3 regions of the Streptomyces sp. MK37H genome follow, and region 3 is predicted to be linked to each of the others. Evidence: predicted binding sites of a transcription regulator. Region 3 holds the regulator's gene; each other region holds the start of a gene.
The links. Region 3 encodes HrcA, which represses chaperone genes, less so after heat shock. Its sites were predicted from a motif close to TTNGCACTCNGNNNNNCNGAGTGCNAA; they were not measured.
Positions count from the first base shown of each region.

Region 1: a site for HrcA is predicted at 4,697-4,723, ahead of groL (chaperonin GroEL). Genes of this name have one in related genera too.
Region 2: a site for HrcA is predicted at 1,640-1,666, ahead of GWI24_RS22385 (FmdB family zinc ribbon protein). Genes of this name have one in related genera too.

Region 1 is NZ_JAAAYH010000219.1:561-7,619, reverse strand. Features, by position in the region: gene GWI24_RS26840 (trehalose-6-phosphate synthase) at 1-839, opposite strand, end outside; gene GWI24_RS26835 (glucosyl-3-phosphoglycerate synthase) at 1,023-1,970, opposite strand; SAM riboswitch class I at 2,161-2,302, shown strand; gene thrC (threonine synthase) at 2,321-3,613, shown strand; gene GWI24_RS26825 (MoaD/ThiS family protein) at 3,610-3,888, shown strand; gene GWI24_RS26820 (cold-shock protein) at 4,297-4,503, shown strand; gene groL (chaperonin GroEL) at 4,886-6,511, shown strand; gene murQ (N-acetylmuramic acid 6-phosphate etherase) at 6,636-7,059, opposite strand, start outside.
Region 2 is NZ_JAAAYH010000160.1:8,566-15,624, forward strand. Features, by position in the region: gene GWI24_RS22380 (potassium/proton antiporter) at 55-1,542, shown strand; gene GWI24_RS22385 (FmdB family zinc ribbon protein) at 1,677-2,036, shown strand; gene GWI24_RS22390 (S-methyl-5'-thioadenosine phosphorylase) at 2,136-2,981, shown strand; gene GWI24_RS22395 (RcpC/CpaB family pilus assembly protein) at 3,140-3,781, shown strand; gene mscL (large conductance mechanosensitive channel protein MscL) at 3,914-4,381, shown strand; gene GWI24_RS22405 (hypothetical protein) at 4,389-4,577, opposite strand; gene GWI24_RS22410 (AMP-binding protein) at 4,581-5,156, opposite strand; gene GWI24_RS22415 (P1 family peptidase) at 5,326-6,468, shown strand; gene GWI24_RS22420 (FAD-dependent oxidoreductase) at 6,545-7,059, shown strand, end outside.
Region 3 is NZ_JAAAYH010000024.1:30,179-37,237, forward strand. Features, by position in the region: gene hemW (radical SAM family heme chaperone HemW) at 130-1,362, shown strand; gene GWI24_RS06190 (DUF3097 domain-containing protein) at 1,541-2,362, opposite strand; gene GWI24_RS06195 (MBL fold metallo-hydrolase) at 2,447-3,169, opposite strand; gene hrcA (heat-inducible transcriptional repressor HrcA) at 3,334-4,350, shown strand; gene dnaJ (molecular chaperone DnaJ) at 4,351-5,484, shown strand; gene GWI24_RS06210 (nitronate monooxygenase) at 5,527-6,618, shown strand; gene GWI24_RS06215 (16S rRNA (uracil(1498)-N(3))-methyltransferase) at 6,615-7,059, shown strand, end outside.

The sequences.
Region 1 (7,059 bases), on a different contig from region 3:
TCGGCCTGGCGCGACCGCTCCCGCAGGAAGTCCGCGTCGGCGCCCAGGCCGTGGACGCCCAGCCGGGTCTCCCGGCCCTCGAAGCGCACGGCCGTCACCGTGCCACCACCGTCGCCGTCCCCACCCCCGTCCCGGACGATCTCCGCACCCAGCACCGCCTCGCAGCAGTCGGCGAAGGCGGTGGCCCAGCGCTCGGTGTGGAACGCGGCGCGGTCGCTGCCGAGGATGCCGCGCAGCACACTCGCCGCGACCTCGTCCGGCAGCAGCCGGTAGTAGTCCGGCGGGGCCCAGGGGGTGTGGCAGAAGTGGCCGATCCGCAGATCGGGGCGGCGCTCGCGGAGCATCGCGGGCACCAGCGCCAGGTGGTAGTCCTGCACCAGGACGACGGCCTCGTCCACCGCCTCCTGGGCGAGCGCGTCCGCGAAGGCCGCGTTATAGCTCTCGTAGGCCGCCCACTGCTCGGTGAACTCCGCGTCGAAGACCGGCTCGACCGGGGTCTGGTAGAGCAGATGGTGGATGAACCACAGCACCGAATTGGCGACGCCGTTGTACGCGGCGGCGAAGACGTCCGGCGCGATGTCGAGCATCCGCACCTGCTGGCCGCCGGTGTCACCGGGGTTCAGATGGCTGTCCCCGGCCCGCCGGGCCGCCTCGCGGTCGCCCTCGCCGAGCGCCGCGCACACCCACACCCCGCCCGATTCGGGGCCGATCGCGCTGAGCCCGGAGACCAGCCCGCCACCGCCGCGCCGGGCGGTGAGCGAGCCGTCCTCGCCCAGGGTGTACGAGACCGGGCCGCGGTTGGACGCGACCAGGATCGGAGCGGTGCGCGGAACTACCATGTCGCGAGCCTAGCCAGGCGCGGCCCCGCGCAAACGTACGTACGGTTTCTTGCCCCGTAGGTGCTATTCCGGTTCCGGCCACGTAAGCGCCAAGACGCCATTCCTCCGTGGGCGCCAGGGCGCTGTCCCTCCGTGGGTGGCCAGAGCGCTGTCCCTCCGTGGGCGCCTAGCCGCAGCCCGGCGTCACGCCGCGCGCCGCGCCGTGTACTCCGGGATCTCGATCATCGGCGGCCGCTCCTCGGTGTCCACCGCCGTGGTGCGCGGCTCGAAGCCGTTCTCGCCCCGGTCGAACTGGGTCAGTCGCGGCCGCACCAAGTGGCCCCGGGCCAGCCGCAGCTGCGCCGTGCGGTAGATCGCGGCCGCCATCCGGCCGAGCGCCTGCCCGTCCTGGTGGCGGTGTTTGCGCACCCCGATGTCCACCTGGCCGAGCGCGTCGAGCCCCACCGTGTGCAGCGCGTCCACCAGCAGCCCCAGCTCGACGCCGTAGCCGACCGGGAAGGGCAGCCGCTCCAGCAGCGAGCGGCGCGCCGCGTACTCCCCGCCCAGCGGCTGGACGAACCCGGCCAGCTGGGGCCAGTGCAGATTCAGCAGCGGTCGGGCGACCAGCTCGGTGACCCGGCCGCCCTGGCCCGCCATCTCGCCGAGCGGGCGGTCGTACATGCCCTTCACCAGCTGCAGCGCGGGGTCGGTCAGCAGCGGACCGACGATCCCCGAGACAAAGCGCGGTTCGAATTCCCGCAGGTCGGCGTCGATGAAGCAGACGATGTCGCCGCTCGTGGCGAGCAGGGACCGCCACAGCACCTCGCCCTTGCCGGGCAGCGCGGGCAGCCGGGGCAGCAGCGAGTCACGGGGGACGACGGTGGCGCCCGCCGCCGCGGCGACCTCGGCGGTGCGGTCCGTGGAACCGGAGTCCAGTACCACCAGCTCGTCCACCAGCGGCATCGCCTCGCTCATCAGCTCACGCCGGATCGTGTCGGCGATCTCGCCGACCGTGGCCTCCTCGTTCAGGGCGGGCAGGACCACGCTCACGCTCGTCGCCGCGGCCCGCTTCGCGGCCAGCAGGCGACCCAGCGGACGGTCGTCGGCCGACCAGGAGCGACGCTTCAGCCAGCGCTCCACCTCATCCAGCACCTGTGTGTCTCCCCTGCTGTGATCGCTGTGATCCATCTCGCGCATCGGACGGCTACCTCAACCATCCGGGCCTTCGGTTACAGTCTTGAACAACGCGCATGACCGTCGTATGTCGGGGTCGACCTCGATGTTTACCGACGTACCGATGACGCTCATGCTGACAAACGCCCGGGTCCGCCCGGTGCCATACCGCTCATCCAGAGGGGCAGAGGGAACGGCCCGTTGAAGCCCCGGCAACCCTCCAGCTGATCTCGCATTCCGCAGCGAGGCTCCCAGCTCGGGAAGGTGCCAATTCCGTCTCGTGGCGAAATGCGTCGCGAGGAAGATGAGGAGAAAGGGCCTCGCCATCCATGGCCGTGCAGTCAGTAGAAAGCTCAACCACCTCCTCCACCTCCGGTGCCTTCGGCCCCGCGGTCGCATTGTCCTGCCGGGAGTGCGGTGAGCGCTTCGAGCTGGGTCCGATCTTCGCGTGCGAGGCCTGTTTCGGGCCCCTCGAGGTCGCGTACGAGCTCCCGGCCGGCGACCCGGAGGGGCTGCGCCGACGCATCGAGGCCGGTCCGAACAGCATCTGGCGCTATGCCCCGCTGCTGCCCGTCCCGGCGGACGTGGCGGATCTGCCGAGCCTGAACCCCGGCTTCACCCAGCTGGTCAAGGCCGACAACCTCGCCCGTGAGCTCGGCGTCACCGGTGAGCTGCACATCAAGGACGACTCCGGGAACCCGACCCACTCCTTCAAGGACCGGGTCGTCGCCATCGCCGTCCAGGCCGCCCGCACCTTCGGCTTCACCACCCTCTCCTGCTCCTCCACCGGCAACCTCGCCGGTGCGGTGGGCGCCGCGGCCGCCCGCGCGGGCTTCCGCTCCTGCGTCTTCATCCCGCACGACCTGGAGGCGGGCAAGGTCGTCATGGCCGCGGTCTACGGCGGCGACCTGGTCGGCATCGAGGGCACCTACGACGACGTCAACCGCTTCTGCAGCGAGCTGATCGGCGACCCGGCGGGCGAGGGCTGGGGCTTCGTCAACGTCAATCTGCGGCCGTACTACGGCGAGGGCTCCAAGACCCTGGCGTACGAGATCTGCGAGCAGCTCGGCTGGCGGCTGCCGGACCAGATCGTCGTCCCGATCGCCTCCGGCTCCCAGCTCACCAAGATCGACAAGGGGCTGAAGGAGCTGATCGCGATCGGTCTGGTCGAGGACAGGCCCTACAAGATCTTCGGCGCCCAGGCCGAGGGCTGCTCCCCGGTCTCCGCCGCCTTCAAGGCCGGCCATGACGTCGTCCGGCCGCAGAAGCCGCGGACCATCGCCAAGTCGCTGGCCATCGGCAACCCCGCGGACGGCCCGTACGTCCTGGACATCGCCCGCCGTACGGGCGGCGCGGTGGAGGACGTGAACGACGAGCAGATCGTCGACGCCATCAAGCTGCTGGCCCGCACCGAGGGGATCTTCGCGGAGACCGCGGGCGGCGTGACCGTCGGCGTGACCAAGAAGCTGATCGAGGACGGTCTGCTCGATCCGTCCCTGACGACCGTCGTGCTCAACACCGGCGACGGCCTCAAGACCCTCGACGCGGTGGCCCCCACCACGGGTCCCTCCGCCATCATCCGCCCCACCCTTGACTCGTTCCGAGAGGCTGGCCTCGCATGAGCGTCAACGTCCGAATCCCGACCATCCTCCGCACCTACACCGGCGGCCAGGCCGAGGTCCCGGCCGAGGGCGCGACCCTCGCCGAGGTCCTGGCGGACCTGGAGAAGAACCACGCGGGCATCTCGGCCCGCGTCCTGGATGACACCGGCAAGCTCCGCCGCTTCGTGAACGTCTACGTCAACGACGACGACGTCCGCTTCGCCGACGGCCTGGCCACGGCGACCCCGGACGGTGCCGGGATCTCGATCATCCCGGCGGTCGCGGGCGGCTGCTGACCCCGCGTCCCCCTCCTCACCTTTGGCATCGCCCCGTCCGGGGACAACCGGACGGGGCGATTCCGTGTGTGGAATCGCGATACAGTTGCCCGGATTCCCCGAGGGCTCCGGGGTCGGAGCCACATATGAGAACTCGTCAAGTTGTGCGTAAAGTGTGAGCACGAATTGTCGGGTTGGTTCCTTATGTCCGGTCCGGCTTGCCCGAACTTCACATAATTTCTCACTTTTAACCGTTCGACCGTGCCCAGAATTCTCGTCCGATTGACCTGTTGCAGAGGGCGTTGGGACGGATACATTCAGCGGCGGTCGACGCGTTCCGGCGCACACCCCCCACATCCGGGGGGTGAGGTCTGACCCGGGTCCGCGGAGTGCGGTCCTGCGCAAGGGCCAGCAATAGGGGAGTTAGGAATGGCTCAGGGCACCGTCAAGTGGTTCAACGCGGAGAAGGGGTACGGCTTCATCGCGGTCGACGGTGGTGCGGACGTGTTCGTCCACTACAGCGCGATCCAGATGGACGGGTACCGCACCCTCGAGGAAGGCCAGCGGGTCGAGTTCGAGATCTCGCAGGGTCAGAAGGGCCCGCAGGCCGACATGGTCCGCGTGGCCGTAGGCTGACGCGCCGACGCGACGCAGCTGAAACGAACAGTCAGAAGGGTCCGTGTCCCTGACGGGGTACGGACCCTTCGGCATGCCCGGGTCTTCGGCATGCCCGGGTACCCATGCATCCCCACCACCCCTTTAGGAGCCCTTCGGGCGCTTGCGCCCACCCGTCGCCCGACCGCCACCCCTCAAGGACGCCCTTCGGGCGCTTGCACTCGATGGGCCCGAGTGCTAATCATTGGCGTTAGCACTCTGACGTTGAGAGTGACAGAAGGACCGGGTCGGTGAGGCCCGCCAGGCCATGCGGGGCAAGGAACCGCGCGGCAGGTAGGCCGTCCGTCGCGGGCGCCAGCGCGGTCCGGAGCAATCCACCCCGTCTCTGGGAGGACCACTTCACATGGCCAAGATCATCGCGTTCGACGAGGAGGCGCGGCGCGGCCTCGAGCGCGGGATGAACCAGCTCGCCGACGCCGTCAAGGTCACCCTCGGCCCCAAGGGCCGTAACGTCGTCCTCGAGAAGAAGTGGGGCGCCCCCACGATCACCAACGATGGTGTGTCCATCGCCAAGGAGATCGAGCTCGAGGACGCGTACGAGAAGATCGGCGCCGAGCTGGTCAAGGAGGTCGCGAAGAAGACGGACGACGTCGCCGGTGACGGCACGACGACCGCGACCGTCCTCGCCCAGGCGCTGGTCAAGGAGGGCCTCCGCAACGTCGCCGCGGGCGCCAACCCGATGGCGCTCAAGCGCGGTATCGAGAAGGCCGTCGAGGCCGTCTCCGCCCAGCTGCTCGAGCAGGCCAAGGACGTGGAGACCAAGGAGCAGATCGCCTCCACCGCCTCCATCTCCGCCGCCGACACCCAGATCGGTGAGCTCATCGCCGAGGCGATGGACAAGGTCGGCAAGGAAGGTGTCATCACCGTCGAGGAGTCGCAGACCTTCGGGCTCGAGCTCGAGCTCACCGAGGGCATGCGCTTCGACAAGGGCTACATCTCCCCGTACTTCGCGACGGACATGGAGCGTATGGAGGCGTCGCTCGACGACCCGTACATCCTGATCGTCAACTCCAAGATCAGCAGCGTGAAGGACCTCCTCCCGCTGCTCGAGAAGGTCATGCAGTCGGGCAAGCCGCTGCTGATCATCGCCGAGGACGTCGAGGGCGAGGCCCTGGCGACCCTGGTCGTCAACAAGATCCGTGGCACCTTCAAGTCCGTCGCCGTCAAGGCCCCGGGCTTCGGTGACCGCCGTAAGGCCATGCTCGGTGACATCGCCATCCTTACCGGTGGCACCGTCATCTCCGAGGAGGTCGGCCTCAAGCTGGAGAACGCCGGTCTCGACCTGCTCGGCCGTGCCCGCAAGATCACGGTCACCAAGGACGAGACCACGATCGTGGACGGCGCCGGCGACACCGAGCAGGTGCAGGGCCGCGTCAACCAGATCCGCGCCGAGATCGAGTCCTCGGACTCGGACTACGACCGCGAGAAGCTCCAGGAGCGCCTGGCGAAGCTGGCCGGCGGCGTGGCCGTCATCAAGGCCGGTGCCGCCACCGAGGTGGAGCTCAAGGAGCGCAAGCACCGCATCGAGGACGCGGTGCGCAACGCCAAGGCCGCCGTCGAGGAGGGCATCGTCGCCGGTGGTGGCGTGGCCCTGCTCCAGACCGTATCGGTCTTCGAGAAGCTGGAGCTCGAGGGCGACGAGGCCACCGGTGCCCAGGCCGTGCGCCTGGCCCTGGAGGCCCCGCTGAAGCAGATCGCGGTGAACGCCGGTCTCGAGGGCGGCGTCGTGGTCGAGAAGGTGCGCAACCTGACTCCGGGTCACGGCCTCAACGCCGCGACCGGTGAGTACGTGGACCTGATCGCCGAGGGCATCATCGACCCGGCCAAGGTCACGCGCTCCGCGCTGCAGAACGCCGCGTCGATCGCCGCGCTGTTCCTCACCACCGAGGCCGTCATCGCCGACAAGCCGGAGAAGGCCGCCCCGGCGGGCGCTCCGGGCGGCATGCCGGGCGGTGACATGGACTTCTGATCGACTCGGCGCGTTCGTTCGCCGGTCGGTCGTACCGTCCAGACGTCGGGGCGGCACCCTCTCCCAGGGGTGCCGCCCCGACGGCGTATCCGGGCCCGTGCGGATGCGGGGCCCAGCCCCGGGCTCACCCCGTGGCCGACCCCGTGGCCGCATCCAGGGCGGCGCGGAGATGGCCGTGCGCCTCGGCGAGGAGCTTCTCGGCGGTCGGGGCGTCCACCTCGCCCAGGATGGTGAGGATCGCGTTCTTCACCTCGCCGTCCGTGGCCGCCAGCGCGCTCTCGATCCGCTCGTCGGAGGCGCCGGTCGCCAGGAAGACGATCCTCCGCGAACGGGCGCGCAGCTTGTCGTTGGAGGCGCGCACATCGACCATCAGGTTCCCGAAGGTCTTGCCCAGCCGGATCATGGTGATGGTCGAGATCATGTTGAGCACCAGCTTCTGGGCCGTGCCCGCCTTCAGCCGGGTCGAGCCGGTGAGCAGCTCCGGCCCCACGATGATCTCGATGCCGTGGTCGGCCGCGGCGGCGAGCGCCGATCCGGCGTTGCAGGAC
Region 2 (7,059 bases), on a different contig from region 3:
GGTGGGGACCCCCTTCGCAGCGTTCCCTCCGCTCCCGCGAGAAAGGGTCGGCCCCTGACTGTTCACCACCTCAATGAACTGCTGTTGATCTGCTCCCTCGTCCTGCTCTTCGCGGTGGCGGCCGTAAGGGTGTCATCGCACAGTGGACTGCCCACGCTGCTGATCTATCTCGGGATCGGCGTCGCCATCGGCACGGACGGGATCGGCGTCACCTTCAACGACGCCGAACTGACGCAGATCCTCGGCTACGCCGCGCTGGTCGTCATCCTGGCCGAAGGCGGTCTGGGCACGAAGTGGGGCGAGATCAAACCCGCCCTGCCGGCAGCCGCCGCCCTGTCCACCGTGGGCGTCGCGGTGAGCGTGGGGATCACCGCGGCGGCGGGGCACTATGTGGTGGGACTGGACTGGCGGCAGGCGCTGATCATCGGCGCGGTGGTGTCGTCCACGGACGCGGCGGCGGTCTTCTCGGTGCTGCGCACGGTGCCGCTGCCCAAGCGGCTCACGGGCGTCCTGGAGGCCGAGTCGGGCTTCAACGACGCCCCTGTGGTGATCCTGGTGGTCGCCTTCTCCAGCCAGGGCCCCATGGAGTCCTGGTACTCCCTGATCGGCACGATCGCCCTGGAGTTGGCCATCGGCGCGGTGATCGGCATCGCGGTCGGCTGGCTGGGCGCCTTCGGCCTGCGGCATGTGGCGCTGCCCGCCTCGGGTCTGTACCCGATCGCGGTGATCGCCATCGCGGTGACCGCCTACGCGGGGGGTTCGCTGGCGCACGGCTCCGGCTTCCTGGCCGTCTATCTCGCCTCGCTCATCATGGGCAACGCACGGCTGCCGCACTGGCCGGCGACGCGCGGCTTCGCCGAGGGGCTGGGCTGGCTCGCCCAGATCGGGATGTTCGTCCTGCTGGGACTGCTGGTCACCCCGCACGAACTGGGCGATGACGTCCTGCCCGCCCTCGCGGTGGGGCTGGTGCTGACCGTGGTGGCCCGCCCGGTGTCGGTCCTGGTCAGCACGGCGCCGTTCCGGCTGCCCTGGCGGGAGAAGGCGCTGCTGTCCTGGGCGGGGCTGCGCGGGGCGGTGCCGATCGTGCTGGCGACCATCCCGGTGGTCAACGACGTGCCCGACAGCCGCCGGATCTTCAACATCGTCTTCGTGCTGGTGATCGTCTACACCCTGGTCCAGGGGCCGACGCTGCCCCGGCTCGCCCCCCGGCTGCGGCTCGAGGAGCCCGAGCCGGCCGACCTGGGCATCGAGTCCGCGCCACTGGAGCGGCTGCGCGGCCATCTGCTGTCGGTGTCGATCCCCCAGTCGTCCAAGATGCACGGCGTCGAGGTCGGCGAGCTGCGGCTGCCCCCGGGGGCCGCGGTCACCCTGGTGGTCCGGGACGAGACCAGCTTCGTACCGCTGCCCTCGACGATGCTGCGGCGCGGCGACGAGCTGCTGGTGGTGGCCACGGACCCGGTGCGCGACGCGGCGGAGCGGCGGCTGCGGGCGGTGGGCCGGGGTGGCAAGCTGGCGGGCTGGCTGGGCATGGGAGCGGGTTGAGGGGGCCTGTCGGGGGCCGCCTCGGGCGGTGTGTTCGATCACCGTATGTCTCGTCCCAGTGGACTGACGGGCGGGAATGCTGCACTATGGAGCGTCGTTAGCACTCATTGAGTGAGAGTGCCAGGAGGAAGAACGTGCCGACCTACCAGTACCAGTGCACCGAGTGCGGCGAGGGCCTCGAGGCGGTGCAGAAGTTCACCGACGACGCGCTCACCGAGTGCCCCAACTGCAAGGGACGCCTGAAGAAGGTGTTCTCGGCGGTCGGCATCGTGTTCAAGGGCTCCGGCTTCTACCGGAACGACAGCCGCTCCTCCTCCAGCAGCTCGAGCGGCGGCTCCAGCAAGCAGGTGGCGAAGAGCGACAGCTCCGACTCGTCGTCCTCCGCGTCTTCGAACTCGTCCTCGGACTCCTCTTCCTCGTCCTCCTCCTCGACGTCTTCGTCGTCGGGGTCTTCGTCGTCTTCGTCGTCCTCGACGTCGAGCTCGGCCGCCTGATCCGGCCGCCTGGTTCTTCGGCTTCTTCGACATCCCGCCACCTCCACCAGGAGTTGGCGGGGTGTCGTTCGCATAGGCGCGGGTGGCTAGGGTGATCACATGGTCGAGACCAGCAGGCAAGCAGACATAGGGGTCATCGGGGGATCGGGGTTCTACACGTTCCTCGACGACGTGACCGAGATCACCATGGAGACTCCCTATGGGGCGCCGAGCGACTCGCTCGTCATCGGCGACATCGAGGGGCGCCGGGTCGCCTTCCTCCCGCGGCACGGCCGCAAGCACCATCTGCCGCCGCACCGCATCAACTACCGCGCCAACCTCTGGGCCCTGCGCTCGCTCGGGGTGCGGCAGGTCTTCGGCCCGTGCGCGGTCGGCGGGCTGCAGCCGGAGTACGGACCTGGCACGCTGCTCGTCCCGGACCAGCTGGTGGACCGCACGAAGGGGCGTACGCAGACCTACTTCGACGGCGAGCAGCTGCCGGACGGCCGGATCCCGAATGTTGTGCACACCACTTTCGCCGACCCGTACTGCCCGGTGGGGCGGAAGGCGGCCGTGGACGCCTCGCGCGGACGCGGCTGGGAGCCGGTGGACGGCGGGACGATGTGCGTGATCGAGGGGCCGCGCTTCTCCACCCGCGCCGAATCGCGCTGGCACGCGGCGCAGGGCTGGTCGGTGGTCGGCATGACGGGCCACCCGGAGGCGGTACTCGCCCGTGAACTGGGGCTCTGCTACACGTCGTTGACGCTGGTCACCGATCTGGACGCGGGGGTCGAGACCGGCGAGGGCGTCACCCACACCGAGGTGCTGAAGGTCTTCGGGGAGAACGTGGGCCGACTGCGCGAGGTGCTCTTCGACGCGGTGGGCAGGCTGCCGGAGACCTCCGCCCGGGACTGCCTGTGCACCCACGCCCACGACGGCTGGGACCTGGGGATCGAGCTTCCGTAGGCGCGGTGCGGGGGCAGTCGGGCGGGGTGTCGCCCGCGCGGGTGGCCGAGTTATCCACAGCCCGGTGGCCATCCACAGGCCCGAGCGGGATCGGGTGGGGACGGGCATGGTGAGGGGGCCAGAAGCACCCGGACCCTCACGGCAGGCGGTGATGTGCCATGTCCCATCCGTCCCCCACCCTCGCGTTACCCCGCTCCGCTCCCCCGGCCCGTGCGGTGCCCCGCTTCGATCCGGTGCGCACCGGGCGCACCGGCGGATTCGGGCTGCGGCGGACCGTGCGGCGACGCCGCCGGGCGATGGCGGCCGGGCTGGCGCTGACGGCCGCCGCACTCGCGGCCGCCGCACCGTCCGGCCGGGGGCACACGCACGCGGTGTCCTCCCGGGCACCCGCGCCCGCGGGTGAGGAGCGGCGGGGCGGCCCCCGCCCCGCCATGGTCTCGGCGCCGGTCCGGATCGCCGACGCGGCGGCGGTACGGCTGCTGCACCCCGGGGACCGGGTGGATGTGCTGGCCACGCCGCTGCCGGACGCCGCACGGGCCCGGTCGTCCGGTACTACGGCGCGGGTGGTCGCGCGTGGGGTCCGGGTGGCCGAGGTGCCGGGGTCCCGAAGCGCCCGCGCGACGGACAGCCAAGCCGACGGCGGCGCATCGGAGGCCGATGTGGACGCGGAGGCGAGCGGCGACGGGGCGCCGGACGGCGACGGAGCGCTGGTGGTGCTGACGGTGCCGCGAGCGGACGCCACCGCGCTGGCCGGGGCCGCGGCGGACTCCCGACTGGCGGTGACGCTATGCCACCGCTGACTCCCCCGACTCCCCTGCTGCCCCTCTCACCTGCGGGTGTAGGTTGCGGAATCGTCCGCTCAAGCACCGACGCGGCGAAAGAGAGGCAGTGGGTTGAGCCAGGAGAAGGTGACCGAGGAGAAGCAGAGCGTCATGGAAGGGTTCAAAGCCTTCCTGATGCGCGGCAATGTGATCGACCTGGCTGTCGCGGTCGTCATCGGAGCCGCTTTCACCGCCGTCGTGAACTCGATAGTGAAGGGCCTCATCAACCCCATAGTCGGAGCCTTCGGCACGAAGGACCTCGAGAAGTACCGCTCCTGTCTCAAGGCGCCCTGCGAGACCAACGCCACGGGCGATATCGTCCACGGCATCCCGATCCTCTGGGGAAGCGTGCTCTCCGCCGTGCTGACCTTCCTGATCACCGCGGCGGTGGTGTACTTCCTGATGGTGCTGCCGATGTCGCGCTATCTGGCGCGGAAGGCCGCCAAGGAGGCGAAGGCGGAGGAGGAGCAGGCCGTCGCGGAGGCGGAGGAGATCATTCTGCTGCGCGAGATCCGCGACGAGCTGGTGGCACAGCGCGCCACCGTCCGCGACGGTGGCGGCAGCGGCTCCAGCGCCTAGGAACCCGTCAGAGGTGGTGGGGCGGCTTCTCGTCGAGGAACCGGGCCAGATCAGCGGCATCGTCGGCACTGTCGCCGCCGGGAACCCGCTCACCCCACCCGTGGTCCGTATCGTCCGATGACCGCTGCGCGAAGGGATCGTCGAAGATCAGCGCGGCGGCCGGATCGCGCGGTCCAGGGGCAGGGGCGGTGCTCATGCCTCAAGAGTACGGCCCGGGCAGCGGCTCGGTGTATCGGCCGAGCTCGTCGTGCCACCACAGGTCACGCCCGGGCCTCCAGGACACCGGGCAGGCCAGCCGGTGGACCACCAGCACGGACCGCACCTCGGGGCAGCCGGCCAGCGCCCGGTCGACATGGCGCTTGAGCGGCTGTATCTCCCCGCCGTGCTGCCCGGCGTCCGCGGTGATGACGACCTTGGCGCCGACCTCCCTGATCCGGTCGCGCAACTCATGGGGGCGCAGCCCCACGGGAAGGCTTGCGCGGACGACGTCGAGCCGGCCGCAGGCGAGCGTGGCGATCACGGACTCGGGCACCAGCGGCAGATGGACCGCCACCCGGTCCCCGGCGCGGACGCCGAGCCGGGTGAGCGCGGCGGCGGCCCGGGCCGCCTGGTCGAGCAGCTCGGCATGGGTGAGCTCCTCGGTGCAGTCCGGCTCGCTGATCCAGCGGAGGGCTACCCGGGCGGCCCGCCGAGGGTCGGCGGCCGGTGTCGGGAGCTCCTCCGTCCGAGACGTACGGGGCACGGCGGTCTTCTTTCGGACGGGGGCGAACGGCATACAGCTCAGATTGCTGTCAGGCCATCAACGTCTGATGAACGCCCTCTATATGAGAGGTCCTCATCCCGTCCCGCGCGCTTCGGCGGCGATCGCGGAAGGGCGGATACGGGGGTGGTTCGCGCCTCGCCACTCGACCATGCCACGGCTTCCCGTGCTACGCATAGCTTCCATGGATACCGAGCGGACAAACCCCGAATCAGCTCCCACCGGTCCGGCCGACGGCCTGACGGATATCCGCGGAGTGCGGGTGGGCCATGCCCAGCGGTCCGGCGGCGGCCGGCTCACCGGGACGACCGTGGTGCTGGCCCCCGAAGGCGGTGCGGTCGCCGCCGTCGATGTGCGCGGCGGTGGGCCCGGCACCCGGGAGACCGATGCCCTCGATCCGCGCAATCTGGTCCAGCGCGTCGATGCCGTCGTGCTGACCGGCGGCAGCGCCTTCGGGCTCGACAGCGCCTCGGGGGTGGCCTCCTGGCTGGAGGACCACGGCCGGGGCTTCCGGGTCGGCCCCGATCCGGCGCAGGTCGTTCCGGTGGTCCCGGCCGCCGCCCTCTTCGACCTGGGCCGGGGCGGCGACTGGCGGGCCCGCCCGGACGCCGCGCTGGGGCGCGAGGCGATCGAGGCGGCGGCCGGTTCGGAGATGGGGGCCCCGGTCGCGCAGGGCAATGTGGGGGCGGGCACGGGCGCGGTGGCCGGTGGGCTCAAGGGCGGCACCGGTTCGGCCTCCACGGTGCTGCCGTCCGGCGTCACGGTGGCCGCGCTGGCGGTGGTCAATGCTGCGGGATCGGTCGTCGATCCCGGTACGGGTGCGCTGTACGGGGAGCACTACGGGGCGTCGGAGGAGGGCGGGCCGCACCGGCCCGGTGCGGCCGTGCATGTGGAGGCGATGCGCCTGCTCGCCGCCGCGCGGGCCGAATCGGAGCGGCGGCAGGCCGCGTCGGTGCGGCCTCCGCTGAACACCACGCTGGCCGTGGTCGCCACCGACGCCGTGCTCACCCGGGCCCAGGCGCAGAAGCTCGCGGGGACGGCGCACGACGGTCTGGCGCGGGCCGTCCGGCCGGTGCATCTGCTCTCCGACGGCGACACGGTCTTCGCCCTGGCCACCTGCGGGCGCCCGCTGATACCGGAGGGCGCCCCCGAGGACGCCGGCGATCCGGCGTTCGGGGTGCACCGGGAGAGCGGTGCGCTGAACGAAGTGCTGGCGGCGGGGGCGGACATGCTGACCCGGGCGGCGGTCAAGGCGGTGCTCGCGGCGGAGACCGTGGACGGCCCGGGCGGTGTCTTCCCCGCGTACCGGGATCTTTACGGCCTCTGATCCGCCGGGGCCGGAGGGAAGGAAGTGTCCGGCCGGGAGAAGCGGGCCGGAGCGATGAAGAGAAGGGGGGCTTCGGATGGATACGGATCTGCTGATCGTCGGTGGTGGCCCGGCGGGCTGCGCCGCCGCCGTGATGGCGGCGAGCGTGGGGATGCGCTCGGTGCTGATCGAGTCGGGCGACGCCCTGTGCGGGGCGCTGCGGCGCATCCCGGTGGTGCGCAATGTCCTCACCGCCACCAACGGCCCGGATCTGGCGGCGGCGATCGAGGCCGACCTGGCGCAGTGTGATCTGTGCCGGGTGGAGCTGGGTCGCCGCGCCACGCTGATCGATGCCTTCGACGACCGCGTCGAGGTCACGGTGGAGTCTGTGGGGCCAGCCGAGTCCCCGGGGTCCGATCGGGCGGATGAGTTGCGGCTGACCGCTCCGTATGTGGTCGTCGCCACGGGGGTCGGGCCACTGGGTCCCGAGGGAGCGGGATGGCTCGGGGGCGTGGCGGGCCGGGCGCTGCCGCAGCTGTGGGAGGCGGATCCGGCGGCCATCGGCGACCGGACGGTGCTGGTCCTGGGGGCGGACCGGCCCCTGGGCACCGT
Region 3 (7,059 bases):
CGCGGCATCGATACGCGGCTCCGTCGCGTGGTCCGCCGGACACCCCGTAGGCCCGGTCGCCGGGGGCCGTGGCGTCCGGGCACCGCATCGCGGTCCCGGGTGGCGTCGGTCGTGCCGGACAATGGGGGCATGCCTTCCGTATTGCCTGATGGTGAGCCCATGCCCGAGGACGGCGCACTGCCCGCGACCGCTTTGGCGGGGGCGGAGCGGCGGCCGCTGGGGTTCTATCTGCATGTGCCGTACTGCGCCACCCGCTGCGGCTACTGCGACTTCAACACCTACACCGCCAGTGAGCTGCGCGGCTCCGGCGGTGTGCTCGCCTCGCGGGACAACTACGCCGAGCAGGTCGTCGAGGAGGTGCGGCTGGCGCGGAAGGTGCTGGGGGACGACCCGCGGACCGTGGAGACCGTGTTCGTCGGCGGCGGGACCCCGACCCTGCTCGCGGCGGCGGACCTCGGGCGGATGCTGGGGGCGATCCGGGACGAGTTCGGGCTGGCCGAGGGGGCCGAGGTCACGACCGAGGCCAATCCGGAGTCGGTCGATCCGCGGTACCTGGCGGAGCTGCGGGAGGCGGGCTTCAACCGGATCTCCTTCGGGATGCAGAGCGCCCGGCAGCACGTCCTGAAGGTGCTGGACCGTACGCACACCCCGGGGCGCCCGGAGGCGTGTGTGGCCGAGGCACGGGCGGCCGGATTCGGCCATGTGAACCTGGACCTGATCTACGGGACGCCGGGGGAGAGCGACGCGGACTGGCGGGCCTCCCTGGAGGCGGCGCTCGGGGCGGGCCCGGACCATGTGTCGGCGTATGCGCTGATCGTGGAGGAGGGCACCCAGCTGGCGCGGCGGATCCGGCGCGGCGAGGTGCCGATGACCGACGACGATGTGCACGCGGACCGCTATCTGATCGCCGAGGAGACCCTGTCGGCCGCCGGGTTCGCCTGGTACGAGGTCTCCAACTGGGCCACCTCGCCCGCCGGGCGCTGCCGCCACAACGAGCTGTACTGGCGCGGCGCCGACTGGTGGGGCGCGGGCCCCGGCGCGCACAGCCATGTGGGCGGTGTGCGGTGGTGGAACGTGAAGCACCCCGGGGCGTACGCACAGGCCCTGGGCGAGGGCCGGTCGCCCGGCGCGGGCCGGGAGCTGCTGTCCGCCGAGGAGCGCCGGGTGGAGCGGATCCTGCTGGAGCTGCGGCTGGCCGAGGGCTGCCCGCTGGAGCTGCTGCGCCCGGCCGGGGCGGCGGCCGCGGCACGGGCCCTGGAGGACGGCCTGCTGGAGCCGGAGCCGTACGGGCGCGGGCAGGCCGTGCTCACGCTCCGGGGACGGCTGCTGGCGGACGCGGTGGTGCGGGACCTGGTGGACTGAGGCGGGGCCGTCAGCCCGTACGGGAGCCCTTACGGCGGCCGTTAGCCCTTACGGGAGCCCATTAGCCCGTACGGAGGCCGTCAGCCCGTAAGGAGGCCGTCAGCCCCGTACGGAGGCCGTCAGGCCGACACACACGGTCAGGGTGCCGTCGAAGCCGGTCAGCCCCGTACGGAGGCCGTCAGCCCTGTGATGCCGTCACGAAGTCGATCAATTCCTCGACCCGCCCCAGCAGCTCCGGCTGGAGGTCCTTGTAGGAGTGGACCGAGGACAGGATCCGCTGCCAGGCGGCCCCGGTGTTCTCCGGCCAGCCCAGGGCGCGGCAGACGCCCTTCTTCCAGTCCTGGCCGTGCGGCACCGTCGGCCAGACCGGGATGGAGAGGGAGGACGGCTTCACGGCCTCCCAGATGTCGATGTAGGGGTGACCGAGGACCAGCACATGCTCGCCGGTGACCTGCGCGGCGATACGGGACTCCTTGGAGCCCGTCACCAGATGGTCGACGAGGACGCCGAGCCGGGCGTCCGGGCCGGGGGAGAAGTCGTCGACGATGGCGGGCAGGTCGTCGACGCCCTCCAGGTACTCCACGACGACGCCCTCGATGCGCAGATCGTCGCCCCAGACCCGCTCGACCAGCTCCGCGTCATGGCGCCCCTCGACATAGATGCGCCCCGCGCGGGCGACCCTCGCACGGGCTCCCGGAACGGCGATCGACCCCGAGGCCGTGTGCCGCGGCGCGCTGGGGGCCGCCGCGCGCGGGCGTACGAGGGTGACGACACGCCCCTCGAGCAGAAAACCGCGCGGCTCCATGGGGAAGACGCGATGTTTGCCGAAGCGGTCCTCCAGAGTGACCGTCGGACCCTGGGCGCTCTTCTCGCAGCGGATCACGGCACCACAGAATCCGGTGGTGACCTCCTCCACGACGAGGTCCGGTTCGGCGGGGACCTCGGGGGCGGGCCGCTGCCGCTTCCAGGGCGGGGTCAGGTCCGGGTCGTACTGTCGCATCCGGATGACGATAGCGCGCGACGGCCACCCGCTCCCACAGGCGCACAACCGGGCGAACCACTAGGCGAACGACTAGAGCGACGGTCAGCCGGACACGCCGAAGCGGGCGGCCAGTTCGTCGCGTTGGGCCCGTACGAACGCGGCGTCCACCACGGAGCCGTGCCCCGGGACGTACCTCGCGTCCGCGCCGCCGAGGGCGAGCAGCCGGTCAAGGGCGGCGGGCCAGTGGCCGGGGATCGCGTCGGGCCCGGCCTGGGGTGTGCCGGACTCCTCCACCAGATCGCCGCAGAAGACCACCTCGGGCCGGCCGGGCACCAGGACGGCCAGGTCATGGGCGGTGTGGCCGGGCCCCACATTGGCCAGCAGCACCGTACGGCCGCCGAGGTCGAGGCTGAGCTCCCCGCAGACCAGGTGGTGCGGGGAGGCCAGATGGTCCACGGCCTCGGTGGCGGCGTCCCGGTCCACCCCGTGGCGGATCGCGTCCTCGCGCAGCGTCTCCCGCTCACGGCGCAGCAGCTCGTCCAGGCCCGTGGCCCCGTAGACCTCGCAGCCCGCGAAGGCGGCCGAGCCCAGGACATGGTCGAAGTGCGGATGGGTGAGCGCGATCCGGGTGGGGCGGCGGCCGGTCAGCCGGGTGATCCCGGAGCGCAGCTCGGCCCCGGCGCGCAGGGTCGCGCCGGTGTCCACGACGAGGATGTCGGTCCGGCCGACGACCACGCCGACCGTCTCGTCCCACTCCGGCATCCGACGGCGGGCCACACCGGGCGCGAGTCGCTCCCAGCCCGCCTCTTCCCAACACGTCTCCATACCGCGACGCTAGCTCAACGGGGATGGGGGAGAGTTGCTGCCGACGGCGGCTCTTGCCCATGCCACCGCACCCCGCCGTACACTGGCGGAGGGGCTCTGGCAGTCGTGCCCGGTGAGTGCCAGACGGACGACCTGATGAGACCGCTGGACTGGAGGTGCGCGGGGTGCTCAGCGAACGCAGACTCGAGGTGCTGCGTGCCATTGTCCAGGACTATGTGGGGACGGAGGAGCCGGTCGGCTCCAAGGCGCTCACCGAGCGGCACCGGCTGGGGGTCTCCCCGGCCACGGTGCGTAATGACATGGCCGCTCTTGAGGACGAGGGCTTCATCGCCCAGCCGCATACGAGCGCCGGGCGGATCCCCACGGACAAGGGCTATCGCCTCTTCGTGGACAAGCTGGCCGGAGTCAAGCCGCTGTCCAGCCCGGAGCGGCGGGCCATTCAGAACTTCCTGGACGGTGCGGTCGACCTCGACGACGTGGTGGGGCGCACGGTCCGGCTGCTGGCGCAGCTGACCCGGCAGGTGGCGGTGGTGCAGTATCCGTCGCTGACCCGCTCGACGGTGCGCCATGTGGAACTGCTCCCGCTGGCCCCGGCCCGGGTGATGCTGGTGCTGATCACCGACACCGGCCGGGTGGAGCAGCGCATGGTCGACTGCCCCACCCCGGTCACCGAGGATTCGCTCGCCGATCTGCGCGCCCGGCTCAACAGCCGGGTCGTGGGGCGGCGTTTCGCGGATGTGCCGCAGTTGGTGCAGGATCTTCCGGAGTCCTTCGAACAGGAGGACCGGGGGACCGTCTCGACCGTGCTGGCGACCTTGCTCGAGACGCTCGTGGAGGAGACCGAGGAGCGGCTGATGATCGGCGGCACCGCGAACCTCACGCGTTTCGTGCATGATTTCCCCCTGACGATCCGGCCCGTTCTGGAGGCACTCGAGGAGCAGGTCGTCCTCCTCAAGCTGCTGGGCGAGGCCAAGGACTCGGGTATGACCGTGCGGATCGGGCATGAGAATGCTCACGAGGGGCTCACTGCCACCTCGGTCGTCGCGGTCGGCTACGGTTCCGGCGACGAGGCGGTCGCCAAACTCGGCGTGGTCGGACCGACCCGCATGGACTACCCCGGAACGATGGGAGCGGTACGCGCAGTGGCACGTTACGTCGGACAGATCCTGGCGGAGTCGTAAGTGGCGACGGACTACTACGCAGTCCTGGGCGTGCCTCGTGATGCCTCGCAGGACCAGATCAAGAAGGCATTCCGGCGGCTCGCCCGCGAGCTGCATCCGGATGTGAACCCGGATCCGAAGACCCAGGAGCGGTTCAAGGAGATCAACGCCGCTTACGAGGTCTTGTCGGACCCGCAGAAGAAGCAGGTCTACGACCTGGGCGGGGACCCGAACGCCGGGCCGGGCGGCGGTGGCGCCGGCGGCTTCGGCGCGGGTTTCGGCAACTTCTCCGACATCATGGACGCGTTCTTCGGCACCGCCTCGCAGCGCGGTCCGCGTTCCAGGACCCGGCGCGGTCAGGACGCGATGATCCGGCTGGACGTGGAGCTCAGCGAGGCCGCGTTCGGGACCACCAAGGACATCCAGGTCGACACCGCGGTCGTCTGCACGACGTGCAGCGGCGAGGGCGCGGCGCCGGGCACCTCGGCGCAGACCTGTGACATGTGCCGTGGCCGTGGCGAGGTCTCCCAGGTGACGCGGTCCTTCCTGGGCCAGGTCATGACCTCGCGGCCGTGCCCCCAGTGCCAGGGCTTCGGCACCGTGGTGCCGACCCCGTGCCCGGAGTGCGCGGGCGACGGCCGGATCCGCTCGCGGCGCACCCTTACGGTGAAGATCCCCGCCGGTGTGGACAACGGCACCAGGATCCAGCTGGCCGGTGAGGGCGAGGTCGGCCCGGGCGGCGGCCCGGCGGGCGACCTGTACGTGGAGATTCACGAGCTCCCGCACCCGGTCTTCCAGCGGCGCGGCGACGACATGCACTGCACGGTGACCATCCCGATGACGGCGGCGGCGCTGGGCACCAAGGTGCCGCTGGAGACGCTGGACGGCCTGGAGGAGATCGACATCCGGCCCGGCACCCAGTCCGGCCAGTCGGTCCCGCTGCACCAGCGCGGCGTCACCCATCTGCGCGGCGGCGGCCGGGGCGACCTGATCGTGCACGTCGAGGTGACCACCCCGACCAAGCTGGACCCGGAGCAGGAGGAGCTGCTGCGGCGGCTGTCCAAGCTGCGTGGCGAGGAGCGCCCGACCGGCGAGTTCAAGCCGGGGCAGCAGGGGCTGTTCTCGCGGCTGAAGGACTCGTTCAACGGGCGGTGATCCGGTGGTGAGCCGGTGCGGAGGGCATGACACGATGTGGCCATGTCCTCCGCGCTGACCGATCTTTACCGGTACCCGATCGTGCAGGCGCCGATGGCGGGTGGAGCCTCCTGCCCGCAGCTCGCCGCCACTGTCTCCGAGGCCGGTGGCCTCGGTTTCCTCGCCGCCGGCTACAAGACGCCGGAGGCGATGTATGAGGAGATCAAACAGCTGCGGGGGCTGACCGCCCGGCCCTTCGGCATGAATCTGTTCATGCCGCAGCCGCCCAACCCCGACCCGGCAGCCGTCGCGGCCTACGGCGAGCGGCTCACGGGCGAGGCGGCCTGGTACGAGACCTCGCTGGGCGACCCGGAGTCGGGCTCGGACGACGCGTACGACGCCAAGCTGGCCGTGCTCCTCGACAACCCCGTTCCGGTCGTCTCGTTCACCTTCGGCTGCCCGACCCGCGCCGTCCTCGACGCCCTCGCCAAGGTCGGCACCCGTACGGTCGTGACCGTGACCTCGCCCGTCGAGGCGCAGACCGCCCAGTGGGCGGGCGCCGACGCCGTCTGTGTGCAGGGCGTGGAGGCCGGCGGCCACCAGGGCACGTACAGCAATGACCCGGCCGCGGACGGGATGGGTGTCGGGCTCGGGCTGCTGTCGTTGATCACGCTGGTCCGTGAGTACGTCCAGATCCCGATCATCGCGGCGGGCGGAATCATGCGCGGTTCGCAGATCGCCGCCGCGCTGTCCGCGGGCGCGGCCGCGGCCCAGCTGGGGACCGCGTTCCTGGTGTGCCCCGAGTCCGGGGCGAACGCCCTGCACAAGCAGGCGATGACGGATCCGCTGTTCGGCCGCACCGAGCTGACCCGCGCCTTCTCCGGGCGCCCGGCCCGGGGTCTGGTCAACCGCTTCATGCGCGAGCACGGCCCGTACGCGCCCGCCGCCTACCCCCAGCTGCACCACATGACCTCCGGCCTCCGTAAGGCGGCCGCCAAGGCGGGCGACCCCCAGGGGATGGCGCTGTGGGCCGGGCAGGGCCACCGGCTGGTGCGTGACCTGCCCGCCGCGCGGCTGGTGGAGACACTCGCGGTGGAACTCGACGCGGCGCGGGCCGCGTTGGGCCTTCAGCCCCAGCGGGGTGCGGTGTCGTGACCGCCCCGGTGTTCGTGGCCGACTCCCTGGCGGGGGCGGCCGCGGGGGCCCGGGTCTGGCTGGAGGGCCCGGAGGGGCGCCACGCGGTGTCCGTAAGGCGGCTGCGCGTCGGTGAGCCGGTGGTGCTGACGGACGGCCACGGTACGGGCGTCCAGGGCACCGTGGCGGCCGTCGAGGGCAAGGACCGGCTGGAGATCGCGGTGGACGAGGTGCGCCGGGAGACGGCCCCGGACCCGAGGATCACCGTCGTCCAGGCGCTGCCCAAGGGCGACCGGGGCGAGCTGGCGGTGGAGACCATGACGGAGACCGGCGTGGACGCCGTCGTGCCGTGGTCGGCCGCCCGCTGCATCACCCAGTGGAAGGGCGAGCGCGGCCTCAAGGCGCTCGGCAAGTGGCGGTCGACCGCGCGCGAGGCGGGCAAGCAGTCCCGTCGGCTGACCT